DNA from 2 places in the Hominimerdicola alba 7 genome. Region 1 is predicted to be linked to the other one. Evidence: riboswitches for the same ligand, from Rfam matches in the RefSeq annotation. Region 1 holds a riboswitch; the other holds the start of a gene.
The links. Region 1 has a riboswitch for cyclic di-GMP ahead of RUMAL_RS17690 (hypothetical protein). Riboswitches for the same ligand answer to the same signal wherever they lie in the genome.
Positions count from the first base shown of each region.

Region 2: it holds a riboswitch for cyclic di-GMP, as region 1 does, so the genes downstream of both, RUMAL_RS20635 (hypothetical protein) here and RUMAL_RS17690 (hypothetical protein) in region 1, are expected to answer to the same signal.

Region 1 is NC_014824.1:211,746-222,827, reverse strand. Features, by position in the region: gene RUMAL_RS17735 (SMI1/KNR4 family protein) at 1-52, opposite strand, end outside; gene RUMAL_RS17730 (ankyrin repeat domain-containing protein) at 440-1,177, opposite strand; gene RUMAL_RS17725 (DUF3592 domain-containing protein) at 1,476-1,943, shown strand; gene RUMAL_RS17720 (hypothetical protein) at 2,088-2,378, opposite strand; gene RUMAL_RS17715 (hypothetical protein) at 2,382-2,900, opposite strand; gene RUMAL_RS17710 (MutS-related protein) at 3,584-5,239, shown strand; gene RUMAL_RS17705 (hypothetical protein) at 5,598-7,148, shown strand; gene RUMAL_RS17700 (hypothetical protein) at 8,339-8,773, shown strand; gene RUMAL_RS21020 (3'-5' exoribonuclease YhaM family protein) at 8,793-9,770, shown strand; cyclic di-GMP riboswitch class I at 9,916-9,998, shown strand; gene RUMAL_RS17690 (hypothetical protein) at 10,072-11,082, shown strand, end outside.
Region 2 is NC_014833.1:1,555,899-1,566,980, reverse strand. Features, by position in the region: gene RUMAL_RS06935 (MATE family efflux transporter) at 1-971, opposite strand, end outside; gene RUMAL_RS06930 (CPBP family intramembrane glutamic endopeptidase) at 1,365-2,231, opposite strand; gene RUMAL_RS06925 (ABC-2 transporter permease) at 2,221-2,967, opposite strand; gene RUMAL_RS06920 (ABC-2 transporter permease) at 2,969-3,736, opposite strand; gene RUMAL_RS06915 (ABC transporter ATP-binding protein) at 3,736-4,614, opposite strand; gene RUMAL_RS06910 (GntR family transcriptional regulator) at 4,616-4,990, opposite strand; gene fic (protein adenylyltransferase Fic) at 5,482-6,087, shown strand; gene RUMAL_RS06900 (IS5 family transposase) at 6,233-7,702, shown strand; gene RUMAL_RS06895 (hypothetical protein) at 7,744-7,953, shown strand; gene RUMAL_RS06890 (hypothetical protein) at 8,173-8,526, opposite strand; gene RUMAL_RS20635 (hypothetical protein) at 8,584-9,288, opposite strand; cyclic di-GMP riboswitch class I at 9,499-9,580, opposite strand; gene RUMAL_RS06880 (IS256 family transposase) at 10,029-11,082, opposite strand, start outside.

The DNA.
Region 1 (11,082 bases):
TCAATCTGTTTTCCACTTCGGATATGCGAGTGAATAATTCTTTATCGTTCATAGAGCTACCTCGAATTACATTATCAAAGTTAATCTTACCCACAAATTATACCACATCTTCCTTGAAAAAGCAACCGCTGATATACATTCTGTTCGCATATTATATAAAAATTCGCAGTTGAAATTATGCAGGAGGGAGAACTGCCTTGAACAAACTGTATACTTTTCAGAAAGTACCGCCAAAAGCCCGAAGACGTCAGTAGATATATGGAGGGTTTTTTGCCGCGAAGCACTGCATATCATTATCAATACTGAAATATTTCAGTGGTTATGCTTAACGAAACGGTCATTATTTTGGTATAAACTTACAGAACGAACAGTCTGCCAAAAGGAAAAAATCAGCTTGAATAAAAAATCAGCAAGGAGAGCGATTTCTCCTTGCTGTATATCAAGTATTAGTTTGTCTGTTAAAATATTCTTGAAAAATGGTGCGAATCTCTCGATTAAAATCAACTTCGTCTTTAATTTCAAAATCATCGAGATAAGCTTTTCGATTGGATTCGTCTCCCCATACGCCGTTATCAAGCCAATCCTCAACATCTGCTCCATACTTTATCAACAAATCAAGGATAGTAATGATGTTTTTATTTGCTATGCAATATGCCTCCGGATCATCGCTCCTTGTCCGCTTCAAAATATAATTTCCTCCTGCAGCCAGTACTCCAAGTGGCTGCCAGTTGTTGATTGGATTCTTATCAATTCTTTTTTTGTTCGGATCTGCTCCTAACACAAGCAATCGTTCAATGATCCCTACATATCGTAAGGATTGTTCAATGTGTTTTGTACCAGTATACAGCAAGGTATCCATTGCATATTTAATTGCATCTGATATTACAGGACAACACATACTACCCGGTGGAACTTGTGAGGGGTTTTCTATGAAATCCGGATCAGCACCATTATTGAGCAACAAGTCTATAATATCAAATTCAGCGCATTTCAAAGCAACCTGCAATGGTGATTGTCCTATATCTTTCAATGGTTTTTTTCCAGTGAATACCTCATTTACAACGGCAGGATTTTTTTCAATTCGTTCTCTTATATTTTCGATATTTCCTTGCCGAATTTCCTTGAATAATACATTCATTGTCTCTGCTCTCCATATAGTTTTAATATTTTCAAACATACCAAGTGCCTGCTCTTATTGGTAATTATACATCACCGCCCCAAAAAAGTCAATCGCATATCGACAGAAAGAAAAATAATTATACATCAGAAAGAAAAAGAGCTTAGCAACCTCGAAAACATGGGAGCTAAGCTTTTTGATTTGTGTTATAATATAATTACCGTTACCATAATTATTCTTTTGCCAATAAGAGAAGCAAAGTCAGAAGTACTATGGCGTTTATATTGACAATAAAGTGATGTGGTGCTATAATAGTTACTTACATAAACCCGGAATTTATCAAGGAGGGGTAATCAAATTGAAAAAATCAAATTTCAAAGCGAAAAAAATATGTGTGATAATGACTTTTATACTTTCAGTTCTGATCTTTTTGGCAGGATTATGGCAGCTCGGGATCTATAAAAAGCTGAAGAATAATTGCACCTGTACAACAACTGGTGTAATAGTAAATGAAGCACATTATACCGGTGGAAAAAGTATACAGGAATATATTGAAGTAAAGACGGACCAATATTTTAACAAAGGAACTATCTACGCAAGCAATAGAGAAGATAAAAAAGGAGACAAGGTGATCATTCACTATGATAAAGATGATCCTGATAGTTACTATATCAACGACAGAGTTGATGAGTATAAAGATGCAGCGGTCTTTATTTTTGTGATTAGCATATTTATGTTTATGCTGACAGTATTTCTGGCAGTAGTTATCCGTAAGCAGATGAAGAAGTCTCAGGAAAAAACTCCCGAATTATTTTTTTACGAATAAACACAATGCCCCTGAGTGCTCACATTGTAACACTCAGGGGTAATCTCTAATGGGTCGTTCCCTATGAGTGCTGTGTCACGCGTGACACAAAAAAGCCACCGGCATAAAAAATACCGGTGGCTGAACAAGTAAAGCTAATTAACGTTATTCTTTATCTCTAAGGTCAAGCACTGATGTGCTTGTTTCTTCGTTGTTTACGAGAAATTTGATAATATCATCGTATGTTGTCTGTATTTCTTCAGCTGTTGTGACCTTAGAAAAGAGAGGCTGAGTTGAACACGTGCTAAGTGTCGCCTCGATAGAGTAATGTGCTCTCCAGCTTTTATCACCATTATGCTCAATTGTATCAGTTGGGTGATGATCACGTATATGCATCTCTACGATGTAGTCTGTGTTGATTGCCATTCCGCTTTTTGTAATAATAATCTTCTTCATTTATTAGTCCTCCGAGTTAAATTCAAGTTTTAACGATTCAATTTTATATTTGGTTTTATCTACCGTTTCTACAAAGGATTCACTTACAGTTCCGACAAACTGTTCTGTAGTCTTGCTGAATACTACGTAAATGTTTTCCTGTGGGTATATGTCTGTGTAAATTGTTTTCCCGTTCACAAAAGTGCAGCGACGGTGAAGGGAAATAAGACCGTTATCGAAACACAGATGTCCTTTACAAAAAGGAGCCACTTTTTCAAAGAAATCATCTATGATCTCATCTGGATAGATTTCAGTGTTATCGAATTCTATTTCGATATATCCTGAAAGGTGAGATCCGGTATTGGATAATTTAAGTCTGATGTACTTATCGATTGCTTCTGCTGCATCATCCCAATTTTTAAAAGGTTTTATCTGAGATATATCGGATAGTGTAGTGTTTATTACTGCGCTATAAAGTCTTCCATCTGTAACAGCTGACTCTTCCATTTTCCATGTGCATTCGAAAATGTATTGTGCGTCCATTTTATCCTCCTTGAGTTTTTTCATGATTATTTTTGTGTTTGGAACTTGAAATCATGGAGAGTTATTTAGAAATACGTAAAAGCTTTGGTCATTGCTCTATCCTCCTGTAATTTAAACTTGATCTGATCTCCCAATTATCAATCAAATCTGCATTTTAATTATACTAGAAAATTAGGAATGGTAAAAACCGTATAAAACAGAAAACGCCTTGCACGAAGCAAGACGTAATCAGAATCTCTTTCTACACCTGGTAGGCGAGCCATTATGGAGTTTATCCATAACCCTGCACGGCAGGTCGGAAAAGTACTTTCCGTATTTACATAATACAGTATTCTGAAGCGAAAATCAATAGAATCTTACAGATTGAAAGGGAAGTCTTACTGATTGAAAAGATAAAAGACAGTCTTTGATCGCTTTAATAGAAGAGAGACTGCTTGTATTTTCGAGTGCTTTCAGGACGTTGGTATTGCATTTTTATAATTTGCATGATATAATAATACTTAGGTAAAAAAAGAGACTAAATCTTTTCGTAGGGGCAACGCCTCACCACTAAAGATACGCCTCTTGCTATTCATGTTATTATTTCTTTTATTTGTGGTGTGTTAAAGGGATAACCAAGTAATAGAATATATATGCTATAATTATAATGAAATAGAAATAATACAAAATTTGGAGATAACAAAATGGAATATTTGATATTGATATCGCTGATGATAGTTACTGTTATTGTGATAACTATCGTTCAAGATAAAAAACGGCAAAAACGTATCCTTGACTACATAAGATCTTCCTTTGGCGTGCCTCGTGATGATACTGAGGAGCAGTTCTACAGACTTGGCAACATTGAAACTCTTTATCTGATGGACAAGAAAAGTATAGCTGAACATGAGATTGTTGATGATATCACTTGGGAAGATCTTAGCATGGATAATATTTTTGCCCTTGTTAACCACACGGACAGTTATATCGGGGAGCAATGTCTGTACTCAAAGCTGCATGATCTTTCAAAAACAGAAAGCAACCTGAAGCAGCTTGAAGAAAAAATATCTTTCTTTGGTACTAACGAAGACAAAAGATTCGAAGTCAGGGAAAAGCTATATTTTCTAGGCAAATCGTATGTGAACTACGATATGCCGATACTGATAGAAAACATATCCAAGCACAAACTGAAAAATAGTAAGTTTTATTATGCGCTGTCATATCTGCTTATGATATCGATAGCAGCTGCCATTATAATAAGAAAACCAGTTTTTATCGGAATGTGCATAGCTGTTTATCTTATAAATATGATCATCCACACGATAAAAAAGGAAAAAATGGACATAAAAGTAAAGTCTGTATTCAATTTAGGGAAAATGCTGAATACATCATTTTCGCTGGCTGAGCTTGTTCCGGAATTCAGCAATGAGATATCAGAAGATCTGAACACATTGAAAAACACCGCAAAAAGATCGACTTTTCTCGAACAGAAGAATGCTACCGATAATAAAGATGAGGTCAGTATGATGATGTCATATTTACTCGGTCCACTCATGATCGACTTTATCATGTACGATAAGATCATATCTGAACTTATTGAAAAAAAGTCGGAATGTATGCGTATATACAAGTTTATCGGTGAGATAGACTGTAGTGTATCAATAGCTTCGTACAGAAAAAGTGCGGCGACATACTGTATTCCTAAAACAGCAGATAATGACAGTTTTTCGTTCGTCGGATTAGTTCATCCTGCTATATCAAATGCGATACCGAATGATATTGAATATGATCGCAATATAATAATCACAGGCTCTAATGCTTCCGGTAAATCCACATTTATCAAATCCACAGCAATAAACCTTATTCTTGGTCAGACCATACATACCTGCACTTCCGAAAGCGCTTCTGTACCCAAATGCGGTGTGATCACATCAATGGCTGTGAGAGATGATATTTTATCAGGCGAAAGCTATTATATCCGTGAAATAAAGTATCTGAAGAGAATGATTGAGCTCTGTCAAGAAGACAGACTGCTGTTTCTTGCAATAGACGAGATACTTAAAGGTACTAACACCAGGGAACGAATAGCAGCTTCAAAAGCGATACTGAATTATTTTACAGATAAACGATGTATGCTCTTGGTGGCGACCCATGATCTGGAACTTGCAAAAGCATTTGATAAGATCTTTGCCAATTACTATTTCTCGGAAGTCATTGACTCGGATGACATCATGTTTGATTACACATTACACAACGGTATCAACGATTCAAGCAATGCTATAAAACTTTTAAGCGCTATAGGTTTTCCGGATGATATAGTTGATAAAGCAAAAGAAGAAATCGCAAAACCGGATATATAGCTAAAAACTGCATCAGTATAGCATTTGTATACAGCCACTGTTATTGTTTTTGTGTGAGTTTTCTATTATATGTTTTCGTTTCATAATATAAGCTTCCGATAATAACTGCGATCACTCAGTCGTATGCAAAATCAATGGAATCTTACAGTTTGAAAGGGAAGTCTTACTGATTGAAAAGGGGATAATGGTCTATTGACTTTTGATCATTGTTATGATAAAATAAATGAAGATAACTTAGAGAGCCCTAATATCTACTAATGTAGATATGTTATTTGCTATTTGAAACAGCTCTCTGAGTTTTTTTCTGTTAAGGCATACTATAATTCGACAAATAAACTACTAAAAGGAGTATTCACTCATGGGACTTTCTGCATCCTGCATCTTTGTTCAAAATCCGCAGCAGCTTTCTTCGGAGAAGCTAGCTGATATTCTTCGCAGATACATGACCGCGCAGGGTTTTGTGGAAGCAGAGGCATCCGACGCATATACTGCTCTACGTCTTCGTTTTTCAGCAAGCGGACAGTGGTTTGCAGTCTCTCCGGAGAAAGAGAATCATACCGCGCTTAAACGCTGCGCAGCAATTGCAGTCGGTGCTTTTCAGGAACCGGTTATCACAGCAGAGCTTGTTGACAGCGATTTTGCGGAACTATCGCTTCAAGTAGCGAACCGGAAGAAGTCCTGCCGCATAGCGATCGGCGAGCCCTACGGCGGCAGAACACACAGCGATTATCGGCAGTTTGCCGCACAGTTCCCGGATTGTGTGAACGCGGCGCAACTCAAAGAGATCTGCGAAGGTGACGATGTCTTTGCAGAGGACGGACTTGCTGCTCTCGGAACCTGTTTGAATCTGGATATCACCTTGATGACAGAGAACATTGAAGCAGGATGCGCTGTGCTGTATTTTAAAAAAGCGCAGGTGCCTGAGGTCGAACGCATCGAGCTCTATTCCGGGAATATCCTTAGCATGACCGAAAAGCCGGATGCCACAGCACTTGCGAAAAGAATAGTGCTAGAAATGTCATCTGCTTGGGAGCATACCGAAAAAGAAACCGGGAATTATATCCGCATCTTGGAGACCGACAATAGTCTCCTGCTCTTCAGCAACATGCTCTATCCTAAGCAGCTTGCCGCCTGTGTCGGTGAGCCCCTCATCCACATCTCCGTCGCGAAGCAGGATATAGAAAAAGCGATTCTCCAACCAAATATCTTTGCCGAAGCGCAATGGGGTACACTGCCGCGCACCGCACTGTCGGGGCTTCTGGAATCCGCAGAAACAAATGAAGACACATTTCGCGAAGCCGCACTGACCGGCACCGGCTGCACTACGCTCTTTTTCACCAAGAGGATTTGTCCCCCCGGCCCACTGATCAGTCTGTCATTGCGGACGTTGTTTGAATCAGAACAGTTTGCATATTTGTATCAGAATCCGGACAGGCTGACAACGGAGCAGATCATTGAAAAACTAGATGTTTTTTTAGCGAAGGTCTACGGTCCGAAGACTGTCTGGCTTCTTCCTCAGAATCTGGATACGGAGGAATATGAACCGGTTTCGTATCAGTATCCCGGCGGCATCTGTCGCACCGACAAAGCACACGGTGAAGCGTATTTGCGCATCTTTGTGAATGAGAACGGCATCGCGCTGACCGGCAATCTTGCACTGCCGGACGATCACAGCTATGCAGGCGTATTCGGTCAGAGCTGTGTGTATCTGGAGGTTGATCGTGAAAACCTTTTTGCCCATTATAAACTGTATGCGCCGGACGGTGGTCAACTGCGTTCAAAGATGATAGACATCGAGGAATATCCGACTTACTGCGAAGAATCCGGATTTGATCCCACACTCCTAGATGCGGTATACGGCAGTGATGTAGTTGTCTGCTGGTACAGTAGGCCGCGTGATGCAAACTGATCCAATGGCAATGGTCAAAGTTATGCGTCAAATACAAATATAAGAAAAAAGAGGTCCTACCGAAGTTTAAACGGTGGGACCTTTGTTGTTTAGAAGAATTATTCAGTTCTAGAGGTTGTATCTGATCGGATTCATTTCTAGCAATTCATTTGCCTGTGCAGATTGCATCCAAGCCGAATTGCAGTTCTTTCAAGTTCACATAAGCTCGCAGCCTATTTGTACTGCGCAGATTGCATCCGCAAAAATATACAAATATAACTGAATACACGGATTGAATGTGTATTGTTTAAACCCTATCGAGAGTTATTTCGGCTACAGATTTGTAGACTGACGAATACTTCAATCGATTTACGGACGCCGAGCCGCCCGAAATAAAGTGCGAATTTCCCAGCGTTTTAATGTGAGCTTATCTTTCGCACTATTCAGAGAAAATGATTCTATGTACTTATTATAACATATATGCAGCTATAATTCAAAAAAACTAATAGTATAAAAGATAAATTTTAGATGCTTTGTTGTGTCATGCGTGACACACTCCATGCTGTTATAATTTTTTTAGGTTCGCAATTGTAATAAACTGGAATATAATTCTGTTACTTAACTCTCGCAATCTACTTGTACTGTGCAGATTTCATCTGCAAAAAACATACAAATAAATCGAATACACGGATTTAATATGTATTGTTTAAACCTTATCGAGCGTTGTTACAGCCACATTGCTATGGTCTTACGAATACTTCATCGATTTACGGACGCCGAGTCGCCCGAAATATAGTGCGAATCAACCAGCATTATCATGTGAATCTATCATTCGCGCCATACTATTCTTAAAGAAATTATTTTACTGTACTTATTATAGCATATATTCAGGTATATTTCAAGCTTTATTTTTCTAACAGTATGAAAGATAAGCTTTAAGCATATCCATTATTTTAGATTGTATCTTTGTTGTGTCACGCGTGACACACTCTATGTCATTATCAGATGTTTTTTCAATTATCAATCTACTTTTGCAGATTGAAAATAAATCAGAGTGGTTAGCTTTGAGTTGATCGTGAATTCTTGTGAAAAATGGAATTAAATCGATTGTTTATTATGCTAGAAATCGTGTCAAAAATTGTTGACAAAATTGGCTATTTGTGATATCATATAAAGTGAGTATTTATAGAATTTATGCGTGGTGATAACGAATGGAAGAAAAGTATAATGCCGGACTTATGTCCGATAATAATCACATTCTATCCGCTATTTCGTTTCACTGCTCATGTGGCAGTTTCCTTGGCGGTTACGTTGAAGTGACTATCAAAAAAGAGAACGATCATGCCGTACTGACGGTTAGTCCTTCTCTACTTCGTGAGGGCAAGGTTGATGACATAACAAAAGAGATAAGGATAGGCGAATGGAATGAATTCATCAGCGATGTATTCTTAAAGTACCGTATAGATGATTGGAATAAGGAATATATCAATGGTGATATTGATGACGGAACACAATGGTCAGTAAAGGTCACTCTTGATAACGGCAGCGTACTTGAACATTACGGCTGCAACGATTTTCCTCCAAATTTGAGGAGTTTTGTCAAGTACATCAATAACCTGATCGCTTTTTCAGGTGTGACATTCTAATACTAAGAAAGGAACTTCTATGGATAAGGAACAGTATATAAAATTCTCCGATGCTCAGATCGGCAGCACGATCAACCGTCCTGTATTGGTGTCTGCAATCGAGGAAAATACCGCACGAAACGGCAATAAATTTGTGAGAGTATCGCTGAAAGACGGCTTTTCGGAAGTCACGGCTATGATGTTCGATACCTCGGAAGAGAGTCTTGCGTCTCTCGGTATCAGGCAGGACACGATAGCTGATGCAGAGATATCTGTTTCTGAGTATCAGGGATCAAAGAGCTTCAAAATAGTGCAGATCAGACCGACAGCAGACAGCACACTTACGGTCAATGACTTCACTAAGCTCCCACCCGTGGACTTAGACCTGATGTATACCGAAATATGCAGTCTGATCGAAAGCTCTTCAAACGACTATGATGGCAAATATACGCCGTTGTCCGATCTTACGTTGAAGATACTGACAAAGTATAAAGATAGTTTTATGACTTCCTCGGCCGCTGTATCTATGCATCACAATCTCAGGGGTGGTCTGCTGTACCACTCTTATCGTATGGTCAAGGCTGCCGATGCACTCTGTGGAGTATATACGAACCTTGACCGTGAGCTGCTTCTCTGTGGTACAGCCCTGCACGATATAGGCAAAGTATGGGAATATAAGACCTCGATCAGCGGTGATGCTGAGTTTACGGCAAGCGGAGTGCTGTTAGGTCACTTATATATGGGAGCTTCGCTTATCAAAGGCTTTGCGTCGGACGGAAACTACAACAAAGAAAAAGTTCAGCTTTTGATCCACATGATACTTTCGCACCACGGTACGCAGGAGTGGGGGACAGTATCCTGTCCGGCTATTCCAGAAGCATTTGTTTTGCACTACATCGACAACATCGATGCGAAGATGTATATGTGTGAAGAGCATTATGAGAAGTTAGATCCGGGAGAAATCACAGAAAAGAAGCCGTTTGGACTAGACAATCGTCTATATAAGCCCAATTACTAAAACAAGAATGTAAAATGGCCTTTCATCAAAGTGCAATATTATAAATGGATAATTTGTGTGTAATACCAAATATATCTTTAAATAAGCAGGATACGTACAGATTCATTGACAATTACAAGTACATGGTATATAATAAAAATATATTATATCACAAAGGCAAAATTGCTGAAAGGCAGTGACGCAAAGCTAAGGGTCTAAGCTCGAAGAGTATGACAGCCGGTTGCATAGATTTTTGGTTTATAGCTGATTAAGGCAATGCTTTTGGCGTTGCCTTTTATTTTTATTAAAGGAGTGATCAACTATGGTAAAAACAGAATTAAGCTATAATCCATACTTAATGGAAACAGTAGTGAAATTCAATGATCAGCCACCTAAAATAAATAGTATTATAGAAAAATATCGTGATAAAAAACTTCAGGAATGGGTCGAATTACTCCCTCAGGTATTTCGTGATGAGATGAACGGTTATGGATTTGATTTTTATTTTTCAGGTACAGAGTCGGATTACGAACTAATAAAATCTTCATTTAGAAAAGCAGGGGTAACAGATAACGAAGTCGCATTCTTTTATAAAAACGAGCTAGAAGAACCAGTTATAAAAAACAAACGTATTTATGATGTTTTTTCATGGTTGGATGCGCATCCCAATCGTAGATTTGATTATAAGGCTTTTAAAGATGATAATAAAGAGGTACTCGATAGTCCATATTCATTTATAACGATAAATGGAAACAAAATATCCTCTATTTCACTTTGTGACGAGAAAATAGATATTGAAAATATAGATAATGTTAATGAACTGACAACCACAGATCTTACGAATACACCAATAGTAATGTTTATAGATTCTCACGATCTAAATCGCAACAAAAGAGACCTAAGATCAATAATATGCCGTGATGATATAAGCAGCAGACAACTCTTTTTCTGCATTAGTGCTGAATTAAACAGACCTCAGATCGAAAGGATAATCTCTGATCTTGGGATACATACCCCAAATATCATAAATGATGTTAATGATGCGGTCATAAGCGATTATTTTGAAGTATATCCGCTTACTGAATACATTACAAAAGTTCTTGGGATTTTAAAAGGTACTATCAGTAAGTTACAGGCGGATGTAGATGAGGAGAATGAAAAGAGTAAGATAGTAAATTCAGGTATACATAGGAAGATCGATTCACTTGAAAACGATATAAATACTCTAAAAAACGCTGATGATCTTTTCAATCAGCGTGATAATCTGATCATACCTACGGAATATGTATCTTCAATGAAATCATTTTTCTTCAAAATTTCCGAGTGGAGAAAG
Region 2 (11,082 bases), on a different replicon from region 1:
ACCATGTCCTGTACCAGCGCGATCTTTGTGGCTTTTATGCACCTATCCGGCTGCTTGGCACCGTAATTCTGTCCCACGAATGTGGTACATGCCTGCCCGAAGGAATTTAGTATGTAGTAGGCGAATATCTCGATGTTGAATGCCGCAGATGATGCCGCCATAACATCGCTGCCCAGCTTGTTTATCGAGGACTGTATGATTATGTTGGATATGGCGAATACCATGCCCTGAATGCCTGCTGGCAGTCCGATGTTTATCATCATGCTAAGCTGCTTTTTGTCGATACCGAGTTTTTTAAAAGAGAAATGTATCTCCGAGTTTTCACGTATGAGAAAATATATCAGCAGTACCGAACTTATCAGGTTTGATATAACAGTTGCCAGCGCCACGCCGTTGACCGTCATATCCAGCACCAGCACGAAAAACAGGTTAAGCAGAACGTTTATTACACCCGATGTCAGCAGACATATCAGCGGTGTGCGGGTATTGCCGTGACTTCGGAATACCGCCGAGGCAAAGTCGTACAAAAGTATTACGGGCATTCCTGCCACATAAACACGGAAGTATAGCAGCGCCATGCTGAATACTTCATCGGGTATCGACATACGGCTGAGGATCTGCCGCGACAGAAGTTCACATATCAATGCAAATATCACACCGCCCACAAATGCAAACAGCAGTGCGGTGTGTACCGCTTTGTTGACTTTTTCTGGTTTCCGCTGACCGATAAGCGTTGATATCACGACATTCGCACCTATCGAGATACCTGTGAAAAGGCTGAGTATCAGCGCTGTTACAGGGGTGTTGCTGCCCACAGCTGCCATCGCATTTTTCCCGACACAGCGCCCTACCACCGCGATATCCGCTGCATTGAAAAGCTGCTGCAAAATACCGGTTGCAGCCAACGGAAGTGCAAAGGTCATCAGTTTGTCACCGATGGTTCCGTGAAGCATATCCATATTTTTATTCATTTTAACATCTCCATACCATGAACAAGCTGCGGCTGATATCAACCGCAGCTTATCAGAATATCACTGTATTATTATACCACATTTTGCCCGATTTTTCAACGTTGACCAATTATCACGCATCATATAATGATGTATCTGCATAAAGCCCTGAAAAATGGTCATTTTTTGTTGATGCCAAACTTCACTAACCGCTCAGGTCATTCAATATGGCAAAAAAATTCAATTTTTACACAATTAAAAATCTTCGGATATTTTGCGAATATTTTGTGCAAATTATAATGTCTATCGGATCGATAGACCTGCCGGTGGTAGTCGTGATACCGCAAGAAAAGTTAAGTGGATACAAGCTGCAATAGCACCTCTATGTCTTTTGGCTTTTAAGTGACTTTTGTTTTATGCCGCTTTTTCAGACTTGATCTTTTCAGCTATCATTATCCCTATAGTTGCTGCAGCAGGCACAAGTCCCAGCGCAAGTATACCGAAAAGCAGAGAATTGTCTTTTATTGTCTTTTCAGATATCATCGTCAGCGCCGGTATGTTCATCACATTATCTATCACCATGTGACATATAGCCGCAGGGTATACCGACTTCGTTTTCTCTGTCATCCATGTCAGTACATAACTTAGGGGTATGCATACCGCACACATGGCGATAACTCCCACATAAGGGAATCCGGGGTAATCCCTGCCGAAATCGTACCCGTACCATATAAGCGGCGCGTGCCATACTGCCCATATCACGCCTGTGATACAGCAGGCAGGAAATCTCGGCATGAACTTTTCAAGCTTAGGTGTAAGGTAAGCCCTCCACCCGAATTCCTCACCAAATCCCATTACGATGAATGGTATACAAACCATATATGATAAAAGTATGAGTGGTATCAGCGTCCTTAAACCCGACCCGTACAGGTTCTGGTTCAGCATATCACCCATATCGGTTTGGCTGTCCAATACGAAATGGCAAACAAGCAGATTGATGATACCCATAATCAGCGGTGAAACAGCCGCCGCGATGTATATCCCCTTGTGCTTTTTGAAATGCGCTTTCAGATAGTGTTCGCCCTTGCCCTCTTTCGTTATGATACGTGTGAGGATATTAGCTATAGCAGGATAAAGCATTATCGTCAAGCCTGCCGCCGCAGAGGTCATTCCGCCATTGTGGTCTGAAAAAACTATCTCCAGCACATAGTTGGGGATGTAGCAAAGCATTATGAATATGGCTATCCGCTTTAATGTCAGCTTTTTTTCATTACTTGTCATAGTGCTCCACCCCTTTCAGATAATATCTGCAAGACAGCTTATACGATACTATATACATAACGATTACTATCACGAAGAACATCGCCTGTCCCAGCATCAGCTTCCAGTTCTGCGAAAGGTCTGTCATCATATCCATCAGCATTTCCCATATCTTTTCCGGATTTATAATGCTCAGGTCACCGAAAAGCCCGTAGATAAGCCCTGCTATTATCACAGTTATAACAGCTGTAAGCCTTACCGTGTTGCCTTTCTTTGAACCGAATGCGAATAAGAACGGTACACTGAATCCCCTGCACATCAGCTGTACAAAGAAAAGCAAAAGTATAAGATTGGTGTTATCGGGCGCATCCTGCCCTATGATATCGGCACAGAGCTTGTTCATAAAGCTGCACATGAATGCAGTCATCATCGAGTATATCAGTATTATGATATACTTGCTGCCAACCATGCGCTTTATGCCGTCATCTGTTGAAGTGATGAAGTACGCCCATTTTTTCTGCTCATCTCCCGAGATAAGACTCTCCTGGAACATACCTGCGATATAGAATGATATCACCGTACCGCCTGCGCACATCATACCGAATAATGCAGGCATTGAGTTCATAGCGTCCTTGAATTCCTCAGTGCCGACAGCCACAGGCAGCATTATGAACCCTTTAGATAACAGCAGCACACACAGCAGGCACAGAAAGGTGTTACGATATATCTTAAAGTCTTTATATATAAGTCCCAGCATATCAGCACACCTTCTTTTCCAACAGTTTTTTGGTACACATATAGGATACTATATGAGATACCGCCATAAGCACAGCTGTAGCAGCGGCGATAAGTGGTAAATCAATACCCAACAAGTCGACCATCTCGTTAAATCTGATCACGCCGCCGTTGACCTCTGATATTTCTTTAAGTTTATCGCCCTTATCCTTGAACAGGAATACTACAGGTATCATCAGAACCATGATAAGCAGCATACTTGCCATTCCTGCCTTGTCGCTGTTTTTGAATTTTATATAAAGCGGTATCGAAATCATTTCCATTATGTACAAATACCCGTATATAAATACTGTAATAAGCGCATCGGTCTTTGTAAGCCCCTTGCCGTCAGCCATAACTATCGTTCCTATCTGTATAGCTGAAAATACGTGTGATAACAGCAACCCTGCTATTTTCAAGCCATATCTGTATCTAAGCTGTTCATTTACGGATAGTGGAGAAGTGTAGGTGAATTTCTGCCAGCCGCATTTAATATCCGAGATAAGAGTGTTGTTATCAAAGCATAACATCGGTATCATAGAAGCGGAAATACCAATAAATATCATCATCGATCTGAATATTGGCATAACATCATCCTTTGCCGCATTTTTAGCAAGGTTGCCGTACTTCGCGCTCATAAATACCAGTACGGACAGTATCAGCATAGAGATATATCCCACTGCCGACAGTATCAGCGTTTTCTTTGCCAGTATCACATCATGTTTGAACATGGCGAAATATCTTCTGTTCATTATCTCCACTCCTTTTTCCCGCGGCTGACGTAGAACAGCATTATATCCTCCAGAGTAGTTTTGTCTATCGTTATGCCGGAATACTTCTTTGCAGCGGCACGACGGTCTGCGACCATTACATCAGCCCCGAAATCCGTCAGTCTTGCGCTGATGAAGTCAGACTTTTCTATCTCGGCAAAGTCTTTCTTAGTGCATTTGAGAATACCGTGACTGTCAAGTATATCGTCCTTGTAGCCTGTCAGCAGAAGCTTTCCCTTGTCGATGAATGTAACACTGTCCGCTATCTTTTCAAGGTCAGATGTTATGTGGGATGACATCAGTATAGAGTTGTCCTCGTCCTGAAGATATTCCAGGAATATATCAAGTATCTCGTTACGCACCACAGGGTCAAGACCTGTTGTGGCTTCGTCCATTATCAGCAGCTTAGCCCCGTGTGAAAGCGCAGAAGCTATCTGCAGTTTCATCTTCATCCCCTTTGAGAATTGCCCAAATTTCTTCTTTCTCGGCAGCGCGAACCTGTCCAGATATCCGAAATAAGTTTCACTATCCCAGTTTTCAAACAAGTCCTGAAATATAAAGTCGATATCATTAGCGTTCAGCTGTTCATTGAATGGCAGTTCATCGAACACCGCTGCGATGTTCCGCTTTATCTCGTTCTCGTCTTTGATGTGGTCAAGCCCCATGACTTTAATGCTGCCCTCGTCCGCTTTGACGATATTCAGTATCGTATTTATCGTTGTGGATTTTCCCGCACCGTTCTGCCCGATAAATCCCATTATACTCCCTTTCGGGACATTAAAGCTAAGCTTGTCCAGTGTGAAGCCGTCATATTTTTTGGTCAGCCCGTTTATCTCTATTGCATTTGCATAGTCGTTCATATCAGTTACCTCCGTATATCATTTCTACAATGGAGATCATTTCCTCCAGAGAAATATCACACATCTTTGCAGTATCGCAGGCTTCACCGAGAAGTGCTTCAACTTTCCTGAGATATTCCTCTTTCAGAAGCTCCGCGTTCTGCGTTTTTACAAAGCTGCCCTTGCCTGTGTAAGATTCGATAAAACCGTCTCTTTCAAGTTCTTCGTATGCACGCTTTGTGGTTATCACGCTTATGCGAAGCGCCTGCGCCAGTGCTCTCATCGAAGGAAGAGCGTCCCCTGCCTTCAGTTCGCCTGACATTATCTGAGCCTTTATCTGTGAAACTATCTGTTCGTATATAGGCTCGCCTGTTGAATTTGATATAATTATATCCATAATGAGTACTCACCTTCATGCGTATATATTTGATATATACATTATATCAGACATATACATGCTTGTCAACCCCGCCATTCACGAAATATTACCAAAATATATCTTTCGTTGTTGTAGTATCTTAACAAAATTGTATATGAGCTCTATATACAATATACGTATATCCATTCAACACATCATATACCACCATATATTATTATCTGCCCTATCAGAAGCTTATTCAGAGTATCTCCGTGAATATATAAAAACAGAGGATATCTGTCGGGAGGACAGTTCACTAACGAGTATAAAAACAATAATCTGAGCGAAGTCGAAAAAATAATAAAAATGACTATCAGGCGCGGCAAGCTGGATATGACAGAGCGTGAAGAAATACGTAAGCACATAGATAACGCTCACAATGTGTAATGGGTTGACAAACACTCCTGTTTCGGATATACTATAATAGAAATAGGAAATACCTTGCTCACGGATCACGAAGAGGTGCAATAATGCTTGAAAATAAGATAAATGCACAAAGCTCGGCGGAGCTGGCAAGAGAAGAAGAACGCATTTCAAAACAGAAAGCAATTACACTATTTGAACAGAATATGCTTGCCACAAAAAAGGCAGGTACAATTGATACACTCATGTTCATCAATAAAACACTTTTTGAGGATATTTACTACTTTGCAGGAAAGATCCGCACCGTGAATATCGCAAAAGGCAGTTTTCGTTTTGCACCTGTTATGTATCTGGATCAGTCATTGAAAACAGTAGAACAGATGCCGCAAACAACTTTTGATGATATCGTTGCAAAATACGTTGAGATGAATATCTGTCACCCATTCCGTGAGGGAAACGGAAGAGCAACAAGGATATGGCTCGACCACATTTTCAAGAACGAACTGAAAAAAGTCGTTGACTGGAGCTTAATAGATAAGGAGGACTATCTACTTGCTATGGAGAGAAGTCCTATTCGCTCTACAGAGATAAATATACTGCTCAAAAATGCCCTTACAGATAAAACAGAAGATCGTGAAGTATTCATGAAAGGCATTGACACCAGCTATTACTATGAGGGCTACACAGCATTTGACATCAACGATCTGAGGTGACTATCACCGTATAACAATCTATTTAGTCTCTCCTCACACAGCAATAAAGCGACGAAATATCGACAAATCCAACCCAATATGGTATAATAGAAGTGCAAGAAAAAGTAATCAAAACGAGAAAAAAGCTTGCACTTCGGAGGATGCCATGTATAAGTTCAAGAAAGAAAAACAGATTTCATTCACAGATTTCAATCAACCGCTTGGTTTGCAAATGAACCCGGATAACCGCTGGGTAAAGAAAGCAGAAATGATCCCTTGGGAAACAATTGAAGCTGAATATGCCAGGCTGTTCCCGAGCCATACCGGTATGCCCGCAAAGCCTCTCCGCATGGCACTCGGTTCGCTGTTGATACAGAAGCAATATCATTATCCGGACGAAGAACTCGTCGAACAGATCAGAGAGAACCCGTACTACCAGTATTTCATCGGGCTGCCCGGATATGAGGATAAGATTCCGTTCGTACCTTCGCTTCTCGTGGAATTCCGCAAAAGACTATCGGAGGATGTTCTCAACGAGATCAATGAAATGATCATCGAGTACAACTCGCAGCAAGACAATGACGATTCTGATGACGTGAGTGGAAACGGAGGTCAGCCCGATCAGCAAGATCCAGCAAATGATTCCGAAGAAAAAACTGAAAACTCTGGCACACTGATCCTTGATGCGACCTGTGCGCCGCAGAATATCAAGTATCCTCAGGACATTGAGCTGCTGAATGAAGTTCGTGAAAAGCTTGAAGATATGCTGTGCAGAGTCTCCGATAAATACGGATTTTACAGACCGAGAATGTACCATCAAAAGGCAAGAAAAGACTATCTTGCACTTGCCAAATGCAGAAAGCGCGGTGCGAAAAAGATCAGAAAAGCGATCAAAAAGCAGCTTCAATATATTCGCCGTGACCTTGGATATATCGATAATCTTATCGAAAACAACGGCGTTGTGCTGTCCGTTTCCGATAAGGAGCTTCTTGATATTCTCATGACCGTTTACGATCAGCAGCGGTATATGTTTGAAAGCAACACTCATTCTGTTGAAGACCGTATTGTCAGCATCAGCCAGCCGTACATCCGACCGATCGTAAGAGGTAAAGCAAAATCTCCTGTTGAGTTTGGAGCTAAGCTCGATCTGTCAGTTGATGAGACCGGGATGTGCAGGATCGAGAAGCTATCCTTTAATGCTTACAACGAAAGTGCAGTTCTGAAAACAGCAATTGAAAACTACAAGCAGCGCACAGGTCATTATCCGGAGCGAGTTCTTGTTGATCAGATATATCGCAACCGTGAAAACATCTCGTTTTGCAGCGGTCACGGCATACGTATTTCAGGCAAAAAACTCGGAAGACCGAAGAATGACGCCGACAGCAAGGCTGAAAAGAAGGCAGCATATAAAGATAATACCGACAGGATCGAAGTGGAGCGTAAGTTCAGTCTTGCAAAGCGCAAATTCGGTCTTGGTCTGCTGCTCACAAAAAGAGAAGACACAACAAGAGCATCGATAGTTCTCAGCGTCATCGCAATGAACATCGACCGCCTGGCGGCGATGCTTTTACGCTTCTGGAAAATAGTGATAAATATTCGCTTCTCATATCGCCAGCCGGTATGCCGTGGATTTTAGAGGCTTGTTGAGGAGAGACTATTTAAACCGGAGGTGACACAATGGCTGTTTCAGAAGCTCATCAGAAAGCCGACATCAAATGTGGCAAAGAGAACTTAACTAATCTAGCAGTCAGACTTCGGAAAGAAAAGGCTGCTAAGTTTAAAGAACTTGCGTATAAAAATAATACAACTCCCAATGCTCTATTCAAAGAATTTGTAGATAAATATATTGAGGAAAACTCTTGGCATACAGTATTTAATACTGTATAATAAACGGTAGACAGATACCACCTGTCTACCGTTTTTTATTTGCAAAAATAATTAATCGAGGTGTAAAATGAAAATACCAAATAAACTGCTGGAGCTGTCCCGTAACGAACTAATGGTAGCCTGCCGCCTTTACAGTATCGTTAACCGTCACACCAAGCTGACAACCAACGGATATATAAAACAGCACCCGGAATTATCCCGAGTGCTGTTTTTCCATATTTATGGTTCAATGATAACTTCGACCCTGTCGAAATCTGTTTCATAAACCGTTATATCAGCCACATCAGTAGCTCCTTTGCCATTAAGATTTTTTGCATAAACATCGAAATGCCCATCTTTAGTTCCGACGATCTGATCGTCTTTATAGAGAAGCAGCTTGAATTTTGCAAAACCGCCCAACTCGTCTGCCGTCTGTTTGAAAGTAAGAAAAACTTCTTCGCCGGCAGTGTCACATTGTACAAGTTCTACCACATTACGTGCCCCTGTGAAAAGCCCGTCACTCTTTGCAGTAGCATTAGCACGAAGCTTCGTGCCGGAAATATCTCCGCTAAAGTGATATTCAAAATAGTTCACCTGCCCCTTTGTCAGCGTGATATCATCACTGCCTTTGCCGACAACGCTTCCGTCTTCCTAATATGCGATCAGAGAAGCTGAGATCGAAACATCCTGTTTTGCCTGTATCTTGTGAACTATCACCGTGTTCACGATAGAATTTATCCAGCTTGCTGCATCGATTATTTCGTAATACTTATTGCTCTCATAAGCATTAGGCGTGTCTTCTTCGGGTTCTTCATTAGTTTCGGGAAGATTTTCCGCTGTGATTGTATATTCGTCCTCAACTGCATTTTCAACCATATCGTACCTGATTATCCACGATTGATCGACAAGTTCAGCGTTTGTTATCCTGACTGTCAGAACATCACCGACTTGAACATTCGGGTCATCCGGTGAAACAAAATTAAGATGAATACCAGCCCAGATATTGTAACCGTATATTGATTCCGGATGAAGTTCCTGAGCTATAATACTTACAGTTTTTCCGTTAAGATCATCGCCCGAATTAAGAGCAGCTTCAAATGCTTCCTCATCACCGTAGTCAAGGTGAACTCTGTCCTGTGTCGGTTCTGTTTCGGATATTTTGGCAGACGTCGTTTCTTTTGGGGCTTCAGTCTCGATTTCTTCCTTTTCAGAAGTTTCAGCTGCTTCTGTAATAACAGCCGATGTTTCGGCACTAGTCGGTTTTTCCTTGGTCTGATTACCTTCTGTTGTTCCGCAGGCAGTAAATGTCAGGTAAACAGCTGCTGTAAAAGCGATAAATCTTGCGATGTTTTTCATAGTCATTCCTCCGTCCTTTGTATTTACTTGTCTTTTTATTCTGTCTTTGATTTCTTAGAAGACGCTGTATATAGAAGTAAAAGCAGAAGTCAAAACAAATGAAAAAAACCTTTTCTTCAACATAATAAGACCGACCTCCTTTTTTACATAAACAAAAAAGCAATGCGACAACGCATTGCTTAACTGTCAACCATTTTTCATGCACAACTGCATGGCAACCGGCTGTCATACCTTTCGGCTTAGACCCTTGGCTTTGCGTCACTGCTTTTCAGTAGTTTTGCTTTTTTACTATTAATTATATTATACCTTTTTATTGATTCATTGTCAATATTATTAACTATATTAGAAAATCAGACGAATAATTTCTACCATTTTCACAAAAGATAAGGTATAGAATTAACAAAACAATAAAAGGTTTTAAGCTTTTTATAAAGAATACAAATAAAATTCCCCACTAGAATAAATCGAGAAGGGGAAAATCAAACTATGTCTAAAGACAACACACTTTAATAAATCTCATCAAGCTTTGTCATAGCAGTCTTTTTCTGTTCCTCTATAACATGATAATAGAACTTCATCGTTATCGAAATGTCAGAATGCCCTAGGATTTCGAGTCAATCCCAAATTCTGTGTAAACGCAAAATAGTGCAATAGAAAAGTGTATGATGAGACCGATTGTGAAAGCAGTCGGTCTTATCAGCATATTAGCACATGATTATATGATTGTCAAGATAAAAGTATTATTCGGGTATTCTGTCTCCGTAATAGATCACAAGCTGAGCATAGATACTGCTCCAGTCCTGACGACGCCCAGTCCACTTTTTCGTGATGTCCTTCATAGCCAGATACAGCATCTTGAAAAGGCTGTCATCTGTAGGAAATACGGATTTTGTTTTGGTCACTTTCCTAAGCTGACGGTTGAATCCTTCGATTGCATTGGTGGTATAGATCAGCTTCCGAAGCTCCTGCGGGAACTTGAAATATGTGCTGAGATTAGGCCAGTTTTCGTACCATGACTTTGAGATCTTGGGATATTTGCTGTCCCAGACAGCGGCAAATTCGTCCAGAGCGTCCAGAGCAGCTTCTTCAGTGGCGGCAGTATAGACCTTTTTCAGGTCGGTCATAAGCGCCTTGATATCCTTGTAGGAGACATATTTGCTTGAATTCCTGAGCTGATGAATGATACAGTTCTGGATATCAGTTTTCGGAAATACAGCCTCTATCGCCTGAGAAAAACCTGTCAGGTTATCAGTGCAGGCGATAAGAATATCATCAACGCCTCTGTTACGCAGACTATTCAGAACGCCTGCCCAGAATTTGGCACTTTCATTTTCGCCTACCCACATACCGAGAACGTCCTTCCTGCCGTCCATATTAACGCCTATCGCTATGTAGACAGCCTTTTTGATGATCTGTCCCTCGCTGCGAACGTGGTAGTGGATAGCATCAAGAAATACGACTGCATAGATGCTTTCAAGTGGTCTTTGCTGCCATTCCTTGGCTGCGGGAAGCACTTTATCGGTTATGCGGCTGACAGTAGTATCGGATATCTCAAGACCGTAAATGTCACGAATATGATCCTCAATATCAGACGTTGACATACCTTTGGCATACATTGAGATGATCTTGTTCTCCATATCCTGAGATATGCTTGTCTGATTCTTGGGCAGTATCTTAGGCTCGAATTCGCCGTTTCTGTCACGAGGAACTTCAATATCAACCTTACCCATACTGGTACGAAGAGTTTTCTTGCTGTGACCGTTACGACTGTTGTCGGTAGCCTTGTTCTTAACG